One region of the Lacticaseibacillus sp. 22 genome, then DNA from elsewhere that is predicted to be linked to it. Evidence: a T-box and tRNA genes for the amino acid it is inferred to sense, from the RefSeq annotation. Region 1 holds a T-box; the other holds one or more tRNA genes.
The links. The T-box of region 1 lies ahead of leuS (leucine--tRNA ligase). A T-box ahead of a tRNA ligase gene usually reads a tRNA of that ligase, here a tRNA-Leu.
Positions count from the first base shown of each region.

Region 2: it has a tRNA-Leu gene. The T-box ahead of leuS (leucine--tRNA ligase) is inferred to sense a tRNA for this amino acid. The anticodon was not compared.

Region 1 covers NZ_JBVAYD010000008.1:5,499-13,072, reverse strand. Annotated here, with positions in the region: gene ACWP87_RS05515 (putative polysaccharide biosynthesis protein) at 1-1,640, opposite strand, end outside; gene leuS (leucine--tRNA ligase) at 2,257-4,668, opposite strand; T-box leader at 4,715-4,908, opposite strand; gene ACWP87_RS05505 (phosphatase PAP2 family protein) at 5,089-5,769, shown strand; gene ACWP87_RS05500 (DUF4811 domain-containing protein) at 5,825-6,550, opposite strand; gene ACWP87_RS05495 (MDR family MFS transporter) at 6,547-7,574, opposite strand, start outside.
Region 2 covers NZ_JBVAYD010000011.1:25,124-32,697, reverse strand. Annotated here, with positions in the region: gene ACWP87_RS07085 (ABC transporter ATP-binding protein) at 1-667, shown strand, start outside; gene ACWP87_RS07080 (SprT family protein) at 915-1,367, shown strand; gene ACWP87_RS07075 (GNAT family N-acetyltransferase) at 1,364-1,828, opposite strand; tRNA gene ACWP87_RS07070 (tRNA-Leu) at 1,941-2,026, opposite strand; gene ACWP87_RS07065 (ECF transporter S component) at 2,424-3,029, shown strand; gene ACWP87_RS07060 (M20 family metallopeptidase) at 3,134-4,303, shown strand; gene ACWP87_RS07055 (aldose epimerase family protein) at 4,400-5,233, opposite strand; gene ACWP87_RS07050 (restriction endonuclease) at 5,566-6,129, shown strand; gene ACWP87_RS07045 (sugar phosphate isomerase/epimerase family protein) at 6,163-6,993, shown strand; gene ACWP87_RS07040 (hypothetical protein) at 6,990-7,289, opposite strand.

The DNA.
Region 1 (7,574 bases):
CGGATGTGTAAAATTTCGCGCAGCCGACTGACCCGTGCACCAATGATCATATCGGCCAAACGTGTTTTCAAAATCAAATAACCGTAAATCAAAACGCCAAAACCAACTGCTACCAGTAAAACAAACGCTGCGCCAAACTGACTCTCAGGGTTAATGAGAATACCGGATACGTCCACGATCAAGTAGCAAACCGCACACATAATCAGGGAAAAAGCTAAAATACCGACGCCGCGCCGAATGGTCTGTCTGACATGAATATTGTACATCCGATTAGTCGAATACAACATCAACAAACTAGACACCGTCATGCCCAACATTGTCGCCATCACCGGCCCATAAACATTAAAGAAGAAGATCATCGGCCATTGCGCAATGACTTTAACAGCGAGACCAACCAGCATCTCCTGAATCGCCAATCGATTATTAAACAACCCTTGAAGAATAGCGGCCAACACCGTAAATAATCCTAGGAGAATCGCCAAAATTGACGAAAATTGTAACAAGCGAATCCCAAGGAAGTCCATATCACGATAAAACAAAACATATAACGGACGCGCAACGGCCACCATGCCTAACGCCGATGGAATCATGACGATGAAGAAAAGCTGCAACGTGTTCGTAATTTGCCGTGCTAAACCTTCAACATCCCCACGCGTTTTTGCGCCAGCCAGCAAAGGAACAACCGTAATTGCCATGGCCACTGCAAGACTGACAATGATCATGATCAGCTTGTTGGCGTTGCCGGCAAATAATGCATAGAACCGATCAAGCTGATCTTCGCTAACTAAGTAGAACGCCTTCATCATTGGATTAAACGTGTATTGATCAACAATATAGTAAATATTAATCGTTGAATCCATGATAATGAACGGAATCGCCTGCCGCGCAACATCAACTAAAATTTCGTTAACGCTGATATTGAGCGCCTGTTTACTTTGTGCCACCAAAGTATCCAATCGCGGTTTCTGCCGAACAAAATACACGACCAATAAGCCAAGTCCAAAAACTGCCCCAATGAATGCCGCAAAGGTTGAATGCACAACCGCATTCAGGTAATCATGGTTACCGGCAACCATGATGGCATAAGTCATGACAAGCATATACAGAATACGGGCAACCTGTTCAATAAACTGACTGATCGCACTAGGCGCCATTTCGTTATAGCCTTGGAAAAAGCCCCGAATCAGGCTCAACGATGGAATCAGCAACAGTGGCCATGCCAACGAGCGGAAAACCGGAATCATCCGGGCATCCCCTGCTGCGAGCAATGGCGCTAGCAACCACATTGCCCCACAAGACAGAATCCCCATAATGAACATGGCAAATGTCCCGTGATAAAAGAGCCGCATACCGGTTTTATATTCACCCATCGCATTATAGCGGGCAACTTGTTTGGAAACCGCTCCAGGCACACCAGCAGTTGAAATAATCAAAAACAGGCTGTAAATCTGATAGCCTTTAGTAAATAAAGCATTAGCCGTTAAAAAAGCCGCTCCAAGCCAAATACGCCACGGAATGACATAAATAGCACCAAGAATCCGCGAAAAAACACTGCCGGCAGTCATCCACGCCGAACCGCGGATCATTTTTTCCTTGTCTGAACGTGGCGGTTGCGTCCCGCCGCCCAGCGAATTTTCCATGATAAGCTCCTGTCGTGTTGCGTAATCCTTTATATTTTAGGCAATCCCAGCCTCACTTGCAATCTTTACTGAGTTTCTTTGTTGAATCAAAAGAAATCTTTGAAAATCGTGGTCACGTGAGCTGAACCATTGCCTTCACATAATGGACACGTTGCGTCATGAACCCGATGTCTTCACAAGATGAATTTGACACTTTTACTAGCTGATAAAAGTCATAAAATTGGGAAGATGCTCTTCTGCCCGACCGATACTGTCCAGCTTTTTACGCTCACCATAACGCGTTCACCAGCCCAGAAATCTGCGTGTAAGGACCTCAGGCGCAATGGCCAAAGACCGGCCATCACGCCTGAGGCCGCTTATATTCTGGTTTACGCCCATAACGCGCTTGCCAGCCCAGAAGCCTGCGTGTAAGGACCTTGGTCGCAATGGCCAAAGACCGGCCATCACGCCCAAGGCCACTTACACTCCGGCTTCTAAGCGGGCTTGCTCACGCTTACTTTCTAACCGCGCCGGCTCGCGCTCACCAAAAAAGCGATTCCAGAGGCAGTTTTTGTCTCTAGAACCGCAATTGTGGCAATCAAACTTATCCTATCAGTCTGACCAAAATGCAACCACATTACTTAGCAACGATATTAATAATCTTACGTGGTACGACAATGATTTTTTTAATATCCTTGCCTGTCGTATACTTCTGGACATTTTCATTGGCTAAAGCAGCTTGTTTGATCTCGTCATCAGTCTCGTCAACGCTCGCAGTGATGGAACCACGAAGTTTGCCATTGACCTGCACCATCATGTCGTAGGTGTCGGTTTTAAGCTTGCTTTCATCATAACTTGGCCACGGCGCATAGGTTAAGCTGTGATCATGTCCCAGCCGTTGCCAGATTTCTTCCATCAAGTGCGGTGCGATCGGTGCGAGCATTTTGACAAAGCCTTCAACATATTCTAGCGGCAAATCATCGTCTTTGCGCGCCGAATTGATGAAGACCATCATTTGGGCAATCGCCGTGTTAAAATGCAACGCCTCATAGTCCTCGGTTACTTTTTTAACCGTTTCGTTGTAGACCTTATCCAAACGACCGTCATTAATGGTGGTGATACGATCGCGCAGTTTACCTTCATCATCAATAAAGGCACTCCATACCCGATCCAAGAACTTGCGGGCACCCGCCAAACCATCTGTGGACCAAGCGATACCGGCATCCAACGGTCCCATGAACATTTCATACAGGCGCAAAGTATCGGCACCGTATTCGTCCACCACGTCATCGGGGTTAACAACATTCCCCTTAGACTTACTCATCTTTTCATGATTATCACCCAAGATCATGCCTTGGTTAAACAGGCGCTGGAATGGTTCCTTGTTTGGAATCGCACCGATATCATAAAGGAACAGATTCCAAAAACGCGCGTACAGCAGATGCAGCACGGCATGTTCGGCCCCGCCGATATAAAGGTCCACTGGCATCCACTGCTTGAGCTTGTCATAATCAGCCAAGGCCTCTTTGTTATGTGGATCGACAAAGCGCAGGAAGTACCACGAAGAACCGGCCCATTGCGGCATGGTGTTCGTCTCCCGCTTACCTTTACGGCCATTCTTGTCCACAACATTGACCCAGTCTGTCAAATTGGCGAGCGGGCTCTCACCGGTTCCGCTTGGCTTGATATCAACTTCTTCCGGCAAAGTCAGCGGCAATTCATCTTCTGGTACCAGGGTTGTCTCGCCATCTTCCCAATGAATCACTGGAATCGGTTCGCCCCAATAACGTTGCCGGGAAAAGACCCAGTCACGCAACTTATAGTTAACTTTTGCCTGGCCAATGCCTTTATCTTCCAGCCATGCGATCATCCGATCAATGGCATCCTGTTCGTTTAAGCCATCAAGAAAGCCGGAATTAATGTGCACGCCATCGCCGGTATAAGCTGCCTCGTCAATGTTGCCACCTTCAATGACCGGTTTGATTTCGATGCCAAACTTCTTAGCAAAAGCATAGTCGCGATCATCGTGGGCCGGCACCGCCATAATTGCCCCGGTACCATAAGTTGCCAGTACATAATCTGAAATCCAGATCGGCAACTTCTCGCCATTGACGGGGTTGGTCGCATAAGCACCCGTCCAGACGCCGGTTTTTTCCTTATCGAGCGCCGTCCGGTCAAGATCGGACTTATGTGCTGCTTCTTCAATATAAGCATCAACAACTGCCTGCTGTTCCGGCGTCGTAATCTTTTCAACCAAGTCGTGCTCTGGTGCCATGACGACATAAGTTGCGCCAAAAAGGGTGTCCGGACGCGTTGTGAAAACGTCAAACTTTTCCTGGGTATCGGTGACCGTAAACGTGATTTGCGCCCCGGTTGACTTGCCGATCCAGTTTCGTTGCATCTGCTTGATTGATTCAGGCCAATCCAAATCATCCAAGTCTGCAAGTAATTTATCGGCGTACGCTGTGATCTTTAGCATCCATTGCCGCATCGGCTTACGAACAACCGGAAAACCGCCCCGCTCCGTTTTACCATCGATCACTTCTTCGTTAGCGACTACGGTTCCCAAATCAGGGCTCCAGTTAACCGGAACTTCAGCTTCATACGCTAGTCCATGTTTATACAGTTGTTCAAAAATCCATTGTGTCCATTTGTAGTAATTCGGATCGGTCGTATTAATTTCCCGGTTCCAATCATATGAAAAACCAAGGCTATTAATTTGACGCTTAAACGTTTCAATGTTTTGCTTAGTAAAAGTCCGGGGATTGTGACCGGTATTCAAGGCATATTGCTCAGCTGGTAAACCGAATGCATCCCACCCCATCGGATGCAAAACGTTAAATCCTTGCATTCGTTTCATCCGCGCCACAATATCGGTTGCGGTGTAGCCTTCTGGATGTCCAACATGCAAGCCCTGGCCTGATGGATATGGGAACATGTCTAATGCATAATAATTCGGTTTCTTCGGATCGGTCGTGGTATTGAATTCGTTATGTTCGGCCCAATAACGCTGCCACTTCTTATCGATCTCATGATGATCGTATGCCATTTTGTTACCTCCCACTTATTTTCAAACAAAAAGCCGCCCTAGTCTTCATTAGGACGGCTCAGCCGCGGTACCACCTAAGTTCTGCTTTCACAGCGCTCAAAAGGGGTAACGGTCCGGCCGGCTGCGATTACTCCGTTCACCGCAGCAACTTCAAAGGTCAGTTCAGTCTTAGCATCGTCAGGCTCGCACCACCGCCTGCTCTCTGAAACCCGCGCCGACTTACTACTCCTTTGTTCGTTTGATGATTGCGTCAATCATAGCAAAAACCATGAAAGTGTTCAATGGTCTTTATGCTATTCTAGTCATATTAGTTATTTTCTTTGTCAATCTGCGGAAACGTCAACGCGTCACCGTGGATTGACCAAAAGCCGACTAAACGGTATTCAGTCGGTTATCAATTTACGTTTACAGGAGGTTGTCTTGTTGCATCGTCGGTCATTGCCACTTTATTTTTCAGGTACTGCTTTTATGATCTTCATTATTTTCTTAATTGGCATTCTCAATCGGGCAAGCTGGATTCAAACGACTGATCAGCATGTCATCGCATTTGTGACCCGGTTCCATGTGGATGCGCTAAAGCCAATCCTCATCGCCGTTACCGAACTCGGCAATCCGAGCATTCTGATTTTTTTAACGCTCGGGTTAGCAGGGGTGCTTTTGATCTATCGTTATCGGATCGCCGCTTTGTTTACGGCTAGTGTCGGTGCCATGATGGGGATTTTAAATATTGGTATTAAATATCTAGTCCAGCGACCGCGTCCATTCATCGCCGACCCGCAAATTCGCGCTTTGGTACAGGCTGGCGGGTTCAGTTTTCCGAGTGGTCATTCAAGCGGCACGATGATGTTTTATGGAACCTTGATTCTTTTAGCATGGACTTTTGTCAGGCGACCAACGATTAAATGGATGATTACTTTGTTGGCTGGCGGCATGATTGGATTGACCGGTTATTCGCGAATTTTTGTGCGGGTTCATTATCCAACCGATGTCTTCGCAGGCTTTGCGCTCGGGTTTGCCTTATTAATGCTCAGCTGGTGGTACTTTAGCCCGTATTTCTCCCGCCGTCATCAGCGCCATGAAAAAAGCAGATACCAGCTTTAACGGCTGATATCTGCTTTTTGATTGTCGCATCGTCATCAACATTAACTCGGACCGGTTATTTTTGTTGTTGAACTTCTTTAACCGCCTGTTGAATCATTGCTTGTTGAACCGCTGCTTGTGCTTGTTTCAACAGTGCCGCCTGATCGCTCGCCAGTTTCGGATTTGCTTGAGCCAACTCAGCAGCTTTGGCTTTCACCGCGGCAGCCATGGTTGCTTTTTGCTGAGCAGTCGGGTGTTGCAAGGCTTTGAGCTTAGTGCCGAGACGTTTGGCTTGCGTCGTCGTCAGCTCAACCCAACTTTTAGGCACCACGAGTCGATTATGCTGTGCCACCAATTGGCCTGCACCTTGGTGGTTAAACAATGCACTGAAAAAGCTATTTTGATATTCCCAGCGAGTTGTGCGACTTGTCATCGAAGCCGTTGTTCCTGTCGTCTGCACAACCTGATTGCTGACGGCCAGATCTGCTTTGGTATGCACCGCTTTTTTCTTAGGATCAGTTTTATAGATGTAGACAACATGCTTACCGGCAGTGCCAACATTTTGCTTCAATAACATTGGCATCTGCGCATTGGGTGATGCCGTATAAATCGTTTGTTCATCCGTAGTCGTTCGTTTTTCCATTCCAAAATGGGCGTTATCGTTAAGCACCATCAGTAACAGACTGCCCATCAAGCCAATACTGAAAATGGCAATTAACGTGCTCCGCTTTGCCGATCGATGCATCATGATGAAACTGAGATAAAGGCCAATGACCATTAGACCTAAGAACCAAAGAATCATGCCTTCACCTTCTTTTCTGGTTGAATCGTGATTTCCTGTGACATGGCGTGGCTATTCAGGAAGAATGCAAGCACCCAGCCAACCAAGCTAAAGCCAACTGCTAATAAAAAGGCTGCGTGGTAACCGTTTAATGTTGCATTGAGGAAGTCCTGCTTATACTGCAAAGGATTGCGCTTCAACAAGCTGGCAGCCGGCTTGGCGAGGTTGGTAACATTTGACAACACGGAAATCAAAACCGCCGTTGTCATGGAAGTCGCAACCTGACGTACCGTGTTATTCACCGCGGTACCATGCCGAATCATATCAGGTGTCAGTGCATTCATCCCGTTGGTGGTCAATGGCATCATCACCATCGAAATCCCAAACATCCGCACCGCATAAATCACGGTAATGAAGATTGACGGCGTATTCGTCGTTAAGAAGAAATACGGCAACGTTGCAATCGTCAGGAAGAAGAGACCTAACTGAGCTAAGCGTTTTGCCCCAATGCGATCAAAAACCTGACCGGTAACGGGACTCATCACGGCAATTAAAAGCGCCCCTGGCAACAGCGTTAGTCCTGATTCCAAGGCACTTTTACCATGAATGATCTGCAGATACAGTGGCAAAATCATTTCAACGCCGACCATCGCCATGTTGGCAATCGTCCCTAAAGCAGTCGATAACGCAAAAATCTTACTCTTGAAAACTCTTAATTCGACAAACGGCTCCTTAAGATGCAACTGCCGATACCCAAAGATGACAATGAAGATGAGTCCGACAGCAATGGAACCAAGGACCATTGGATCGCCCCAGCCGTCATTACCGACTTCAGAAAAGCCGTACAACAAAGCGCCAAATCCAATTGACGACTCAATCAGCGACGGCACATCCAGCTTCGGATTCGAAAGTGGTAACACGTTTTTGAAAAAGAACATGGCCGCAAGAATCACCAACGCCGCGATTGGCAGGATCATGCCGAACAAAACCCGCCAGCCGAAATTATCGATGACATAGCCGGAAAGTGTCGGCCCGATTGCAGGCG
Region 2 (7,574 bases), on a different contig from region 1:
GGTTAAAACAGGTGAATTCGTCACCGTTTTGGGTCATAATGGTGCCGGTAAATCGACCTTATTCAATGCGATTACCGGTGATCTACCAGTTAGCGGCGGCACGGTCACTTTGGCTGGCCAAACACTCAACGGGCGCCGTCCTGAGCAGCGTGCTCGGCATATTGCCAGAGTTTTCCAGGATCCGAAAATGGGAACCGCCCCGCGAATGACGGTTGCTGAGAATTTATTACTAGCCAGCCATCGTGGTCAGCGCCTAGGGTTACGTTCCCGAGGTCTGAATGCACAAAAAGCCCAGCTAAAGGCTTTGGCCGCAAAAACCGGTAATGGTCTGGCTGAGGCGCTTTATAAGCCAACCGAGCAGCTTTCAGGTGGACAACGGCAGGCCTTGAGCTTGTTAATGGCCACCATGCGCAAACCGGATTTACTGTTGCTTGATGAACACACAGCAGCCTTAGATCCCCACACCAGTCAGGCAATTATGACGTTAACGAATGCGATCGTTTCGGAGCAACAGTTAACCTGTTTGATGATCACCCATCAAGTTGAAGACGCGTTACGCTATGGCAACCGGCTCATTGTGCTAGATGCCGGCCAGATTGTGGCAGACTTCGATCAAAAACGAAAAGCAGCATTGAAGCGTGCCGATGTCTTAGCCTTTTTCAATTAAGCGAGTGTGAAAAAGGTAGGCAAATCTGATTGTGATGGCTCATTTGCTTGGTCAATGCGCAAGTTTCATGGTTAGAAAAAAGGAACGGTTCAGGTGGACGTCTGAACCGTTCCTTTTTGTAGTCTGATGAATAGTGAGATGAACATACTCAACAGGTATCGGATAGTCTCGCAAGGTAGCCTGATACAAATAGTGCAATTGGTGACGTGCTGATGTACACTATTGGCTCGGAGGTAACGATGAGACAATGACAAACCAAGAATTACAAGCACGTGTGGAAGCCATTTCTATGAGCGCATTTCACCAACCGTTCAACCATCAAGCCGTGTTTAATGCGCGCTTGCGAACTACTGGCGGCCGGTTTTATCCTGCGACGATGAATCTGGATTTTAACCCCAAAATTTTTGCGCTTTATCCATCTGATGTCACGGATGGCATCATCAAGCATGAATTGGTGCACTACCATTTGTTCGCCCAGCATCGCGGCTATCAACATCGCGATCATGACTTCAAACAGTTACTGGCAGCAGTTGGCGGCTCGCGGTTTGCGCCGCCACTGCCGATGAGCGGCCGACACTATGTTTATCAATGCACAAGGTGTGGTCGGCAATTCGTTCGGCGCCGACGGATGAATGTCACTCGGTACGCGTGCGGTGTCTGCCGTGGCAAATTACGGCTGCAGGCAACGCGAAATAACTAATTAAGCGGCTTTTGCAGGATTAAATTGACTGGCTGAAACCCGGCGCGGGCATAGACTTCTCGTGCGGTTTGATTACCGCTGAGGACGTTCAGTTGAATAAAAGAGGCTTGATGACTGGCAGCGAATGCCTCGACCGCTGTCATGAGGGTTTTGGCTAGGCCGTGATGACGATGATCCGGCGTGACAAACAAGTCAATCAACTGCGCAAAGTGTTGTGGAACGAATTCGGGGCTGTCCCCGGTTCGAGCTAAAACGACCAATGCAAAGCCGGTAAGTGTGCCTTGACTTTCCGTGACGAATAGGCGAGCCAGATCATTCTGCAGGTAATCAGCAAAATACTGCCGATTGTCGGTGGTTAAGGGCCGGTAAGTATCCGGCGCCAATGCAGCCATCTCTTGAGTAAGCTGCTGATAAAGATGAACAATCGCCGGCAGATCGACAAATTGGGCTTCACGAAGCATCGAATGGGACTCCTTTCAGAGGCTTAATATTTTTCAAGCCGGTCCATGATCAGGTATAAAATAAAAAAGATCCGATCAACAGTAATACCTTGTTGATCGGATCTTGCTATGATGCGGGCAAGAAGACTCGAACTTCCATGAGCAAAAATGCTCACAAGATCCTTAATCTTGCGCGTCTACCAATTCCGCCATGCCCGCATGACTAATTAAGCACAAGAAATATTATAGGAAAACGTGAGATTAAAGTCAATAGAAATTTACTAAGCGCGAACCGGCGCGCTTAGAAACCGGAGTGTAAGTGGCCTTAAGCGTAATGGCCGGGCTTGGGCCATTACGCTTAAGGTCCTTACACGCAGGTTTCTGCGCCGGTGAGCGCGTCAAGGGCATAAGCTAGAACCCAAGCGGCCTCAGCGGTAGCTAACACTGGCGACCGCAAGCAATATTGTCAAAGCATGGACTATTGACCCAGCATGAGCCATACCTGAACGCAATGGTCTACTTTGATTGAACCAGCAACAGCAGAAAACACAATATAAACAAACGTAAGCGTGTATAATTTGATAAAATTAGCTATAAACGATTAGGAGGTGTCAGCATGACACGTCGCGGAAAAGCTTATAACATTGCGATCATTGGTATTTTGGGAGCTTTGATTATTTTGCAAGCCTACATTCCAATGGTTGGTTATGTTCAGATTTTTCCCGCTTGGCCGGCTATTTCGACTATTCACTTGACCGTCATCATTGGCGGGATCGTATTGGGCTATGGCGGAGGTGCCAGCCTTGGCTTATTATGGGGCTTAACGAGTCTGATTCGCGCTTATACATCAGCGGCTGACCCGGTAACTTTACTGCTTTTTCGCAATCCAATTATCGCGTTGGTGCCGCGAGTCATGGTTGGTTTGGTTGCAGCTTTTGTTTTTCATCAATTATTTAAACGACACCAGAGTACGCTGGCTCAAACTATTAAAATGGTCATCGCCGGGGTTACAGGCGCTTTAACCAATACATTGCTGGTGATCGGCTTTACCTGGTTGTTGTTTGCCAGCAAAGCCGCGCAAATCGTTCCAGGAGCCAATGCAACGAATTTAGGTTGGCTGTTGATTACTGCCTTGGCCATTAATGCGGTGGCAGAGGCGGTGCTTGGCGGGATTGTCACCCCAATCTTAGGTCAGGCATTGTTGCGCTTTAGAAGAAAATAGGGCTGCGTTAAAAGACTGGGTTGCGTGTTCGGAATAATGGTGTTGATGGCATCTGATGTGACTAGATGAACTCAGTCATGGTGGCGATTTGGATCGTTAAGATGATGTATTTTAAAAGTGGAGGCGGTAGTTTGACAGACGAGGAACAACAAGTTACTGATCTATTGCAGGCGATGGTTAGAATCCCCAGTGTGGCAGCAAAAGAAGGCCAAGTGGCGGACTTGATCGAAGCCTTTTTGGCCCCGGAACTAAGCACAGGGTTGATTAAGCGTGAACGTATCAGTTATGCGCCGGGACGCGACAATTTAGTTTTGACGATTGGTGATCCTAATGCGCAGCGCTGGTTAGGGGTTGACGGGCACATGGATGTCGTGGATGCAGGCGATCCCAACAAGTGGCAGTTTCCTCCGTTCTCAGCCCAGATTGAAGATGGTAAATTGTATGGCCGCGGGGCGACGGATATGAAATCCGGACTTGCCGCTGCTGTGGTTGCGTTTAAGCAAATCGCGCATGAAGAGCTTGATCATGGCGTTCAGTTGATGGCAACCGTGGGCGAAGAAATCGATAACTACGGTGCCCGCCAACTTGCGGCTGCCGGTTATGGTGATCGGTTGACCGGTCTTTTGGTCGCAGAACCGGGAAACAGCAATGTGGATGCGGCTGAACGTGGCATTATTGACTATACGTTAACGGCTCAGGGCAAGGCGGCGCATTCTTCACGTCCAGATCTTGGGGCTAATGCCATTCACGGCTTATTTGCTTTTGCCAATGCCGCATTAACTGCCACCGCGCCGCTTCAAGCTAAAGATGATCCGATTCTGGGTCACGCTACCCACAACATCGATATTATCCATGGCGGGAATCAAATTAATTCATTACCGGAGTCTGCTTATTTACGCGGCAACATCCGAACAACCATGATTGCTGATAATGATGCGTTTATTGCCGCTTTGAAGCAGGCTGCTAAAACATCAGTACCAAAAGGGGTTCACCTATCACTTTCGATTGATTCGGTTTTAAGTGCCGCAGCGGCTGCACCCGATAATGCGTTAATTCAAAAAGTCCAGCAGGCACGGCAGCGGATCGGTTTGCAGCGCGGGGCTGTGGCCTATCGAACCGGCATAACCGATGCGGCCTTATTTTTCCACGATGGTTTGGACTTGGCTATTTACGGGCCAGGTAATGACACCTCGCACGAAACCGATGAATATGTTGACCTCCAAGACGTGTTCGACAGTATTAAGGTTTACAAAGATGTCTTTAAAAATTATTAGTGTCGACTAATACCAGTAGAAAAAGCCTTGTGACGGTGAGCAGCTCATTCAACGTCCAAGGCTTTTTGTAGCGATTAGTTTGGTTAGCTGATTGGATTAACGGTCTGGCGTACTGGCCTTAATCCTGCTCAACTGATATTCAGCGTGGTGTTGCCAAGTTGCGCCGGCAGCAAGTGTCCACGCGTTGCCGGTTAAATTGTTTTCAGGAGAAAATCCGATTGCAACATGAGGTTGTCCCAGAATGCCGTTAAAGTTGTTATCGGGTCCAATGTTAGCAAACGAGTCAATGCGGGTGGCCGGCGCATCGGTGGCATAGCGCAGTTGCCAGTCACCGGTGGCTAAGGAGAATCTACGTGCAGGCGAGATTTCTGGCTGTTGCCTGATGGTACTTTGCTGGTGGTCAATGGTTAACTGAGCGTGTAACATTGTTTGGGCGGGATCGGCTGTCAATAACCATGGCAATATCAATCGTGGATGAAGTCGGATTTCGGCAGTGGTTTTAACGGCCATATCGATAGTCCAGACATTGTCGTTATTCAGTCGGTGCGTAACCATAAGGGAGCGCTCGCCCGGTTGTCCATCAGCGTTTTCAGGTAAATTTAGAGAAAAGGTAATGGCTAAGTCAGCCGTTTGACTGGTTTTCACCGCCCAATTCCAATTCTGCCAAGCTCCCGGAATCGTTTTAGGGTCGTCTGGTGCAAGCGGACCGGTCATGGCGCCAAAAAGACCGGGTTGATGCAGATAATCTTCTAAAGTGACGAACCCAAGCAATAAGTTAGGATCTAACCCAGTCGTATTGGGCAACCGGACTTGCTGAACGCGAGCGCCGAAAGTTAAAAATCGCAGCGTCATTTGCTGATCGTTGACTAATGTGTATTGCGTAATGCGCTCACTGCCAACTTTGGCAAAAATTTTGGCGCTTAGTTTCATGACGAAAACGCTTCCCTTCTCAATAAATTAAGCCTACAGAAAAATTACCTGAGTTTCAATGCAAACATGGCGTGAATCTGCTAGGCTTGATAAGGATCATGTATTTGATGGTGTGAAGATCGCGTGTGTCGCGGCGGCTTGCGGTCACCATAACGCGCTCCCCGGCGCAGAAGTCGGATCACGCTCACCATAACGCGTTCGCCAGCCCAGAAACCTGCACATAAGGACCTTGGGCGCAATGACCAAAGCCCGGTCATCACGCCCAAGGCCACTTATGCTCCGGTTTCTAACCGGGCTGGCTCACGCTCACTTAACTAGAAGGGTTTAGAAGCATGAGAATTTTACTTAAAAAGGCCTACCATTTGTTGTGGGGGTTGTTTGTATTGGCCCTTATTTACAGTTTTTGGGGCCGCACTATTTTGCCCCGGCAGTTGCGACCTTATGGCGATCCTGCCAGTTTTACTATTATTAGTTTATTTGTGGTGATCAATGCGTTGTTGCTGTACCATCATCATTTTCGGTTTCGAGATTTGAAGATGGAGAGCGTGGACATCATGGAAGGTGAGAAGTTTGAGGAATTTTGTGCCTATTTATTAAAACGCAATGGCTTCAAGCGTATTCAACTTACTCAGGCTTCGGGTGATCAAGGCATTGACATTATTGCACAAAAAAAAGGCCAGTCATTCGGCTTTCAATGTAAGCGATACACTGGCTTTGTTGGGAATAAGGCGGTTCAGGAAGTTTGGGCAGGGCATCATTATTATCAACTTGATCAAGCTGCGGTCATCACCAACAGTGAGTTTTCCGACTCGGCGATTGCCTTAGCTGACGACCTGGGTGTGATGTTAATTGACCGCAAGAAGCTTAAACGCTTGATGCGCAGATTACCGAGCTAGAATGTCCATTGCTTTTAAGGAGGTTGGCAATTCATGTTGTTGGGTTTAAAAGCCAGTACGGATGAGCGCCAGATTCGTGATCGATTGCAGTATCATCCTGACGTTTTTGAGTTTCACTTGACGGAAGCAGATTTTACCGCGAGTGGCTGGCAACATTTTTTGAAAATGGTTGCCTGGGTTCAAAGTCAGGTGCCGACTGTTGTGTTTCACCACCCGATGCGTTTTCGCGGTCAGCGCAATGAGTTAGCGATGAATCCGACTAAATATCCAGCCAGGTATGACTTTCTGATGACCAGTTCCGTTAAGCTTATGACACTGGCTAAAAAAGTGAACGCCACGGCACTGATTCACGGAGGCTACCGCGTGGACACCCCCGGAGATTATGCCGGATGGCGTGACGTTGCAAAAGCACAAGATGTGGCATTGGCTCGCATGATTGCGTTTGCTCAAGAGGCGCCGGGACACGTGGTATTTGAAAACTCGATGTCGCCAATCTTTAGGTATGGCGATCCTGCGTTTGAGGCGCGTTTGCTGCGCTGGCGGCTACCATTGGCTTATGATACTAGCCATGCTTTTATCACGTTACACGGGGATAATGAGCGACTGATAGCGAGTCTGGCCAACCTAAAACCATTAGTACGGCATTATCATTTGGTTGACTCAATGGGGCAGACGCATGACAGTTTGCCTTTGGGACAAGGCCGAATTGATTGGTACCGCGTTTTACCGCAGCTCAATCCTAACGCCAGCCGGATTTATGAAATCGGTTTGAAAAATCAGTTTGATTGCCAAGAAATGATAGCCAGTCACCATTATCTGGAAAAGGTTGCAGCAAAGTTGGCGGCGGCAAAACATCCGGCCTAGTTAAGTAAAAGACCAACTGGCCGGTGGATAAAGCCAAAAAGTGCACGGGTGCCGTCTGCATCTACAAGATAAAGAAAACGTGATTGTAAGTCAGGGTGATTTAACAACAGTTGTAATTCCCACACGCGTAATGGCGATTTTCGATCAGGTTTGGGCTTAAAGATTAATTGTGGCTGATCATTTTGGGTTTTCAAAATAAAATCATCAAAACGACTTGGTGCTGGTGTTGTATTTAACAGTACTGAGGCGTTTTTACTTTGGTCAGCGAGTAAGGCGAGCAAATCAATGACGCGCATCAACGGCACCTACTTTCTATGGTTAAAAGTTAAGGATTGGTGAAGACGGGTGTTACTTCCGAAAAGAATCGCATACAATTTAAACAGTTTAACATGAACTTATGTAGCTAGACATAAATGCAATCACGGCTCAAGGAACCGGAATCTGGGCGATTAACGGTGCAAGCCACGATTTAGATGTTTTGTTTTTCGGACTGTGATAAACTATAACGGTTTTTCTGAGCGGGCATTGGTGGTATGTAGCGGTTGCTCAGGTCAGCGATGGAATCTTCTTCGATGTATTAT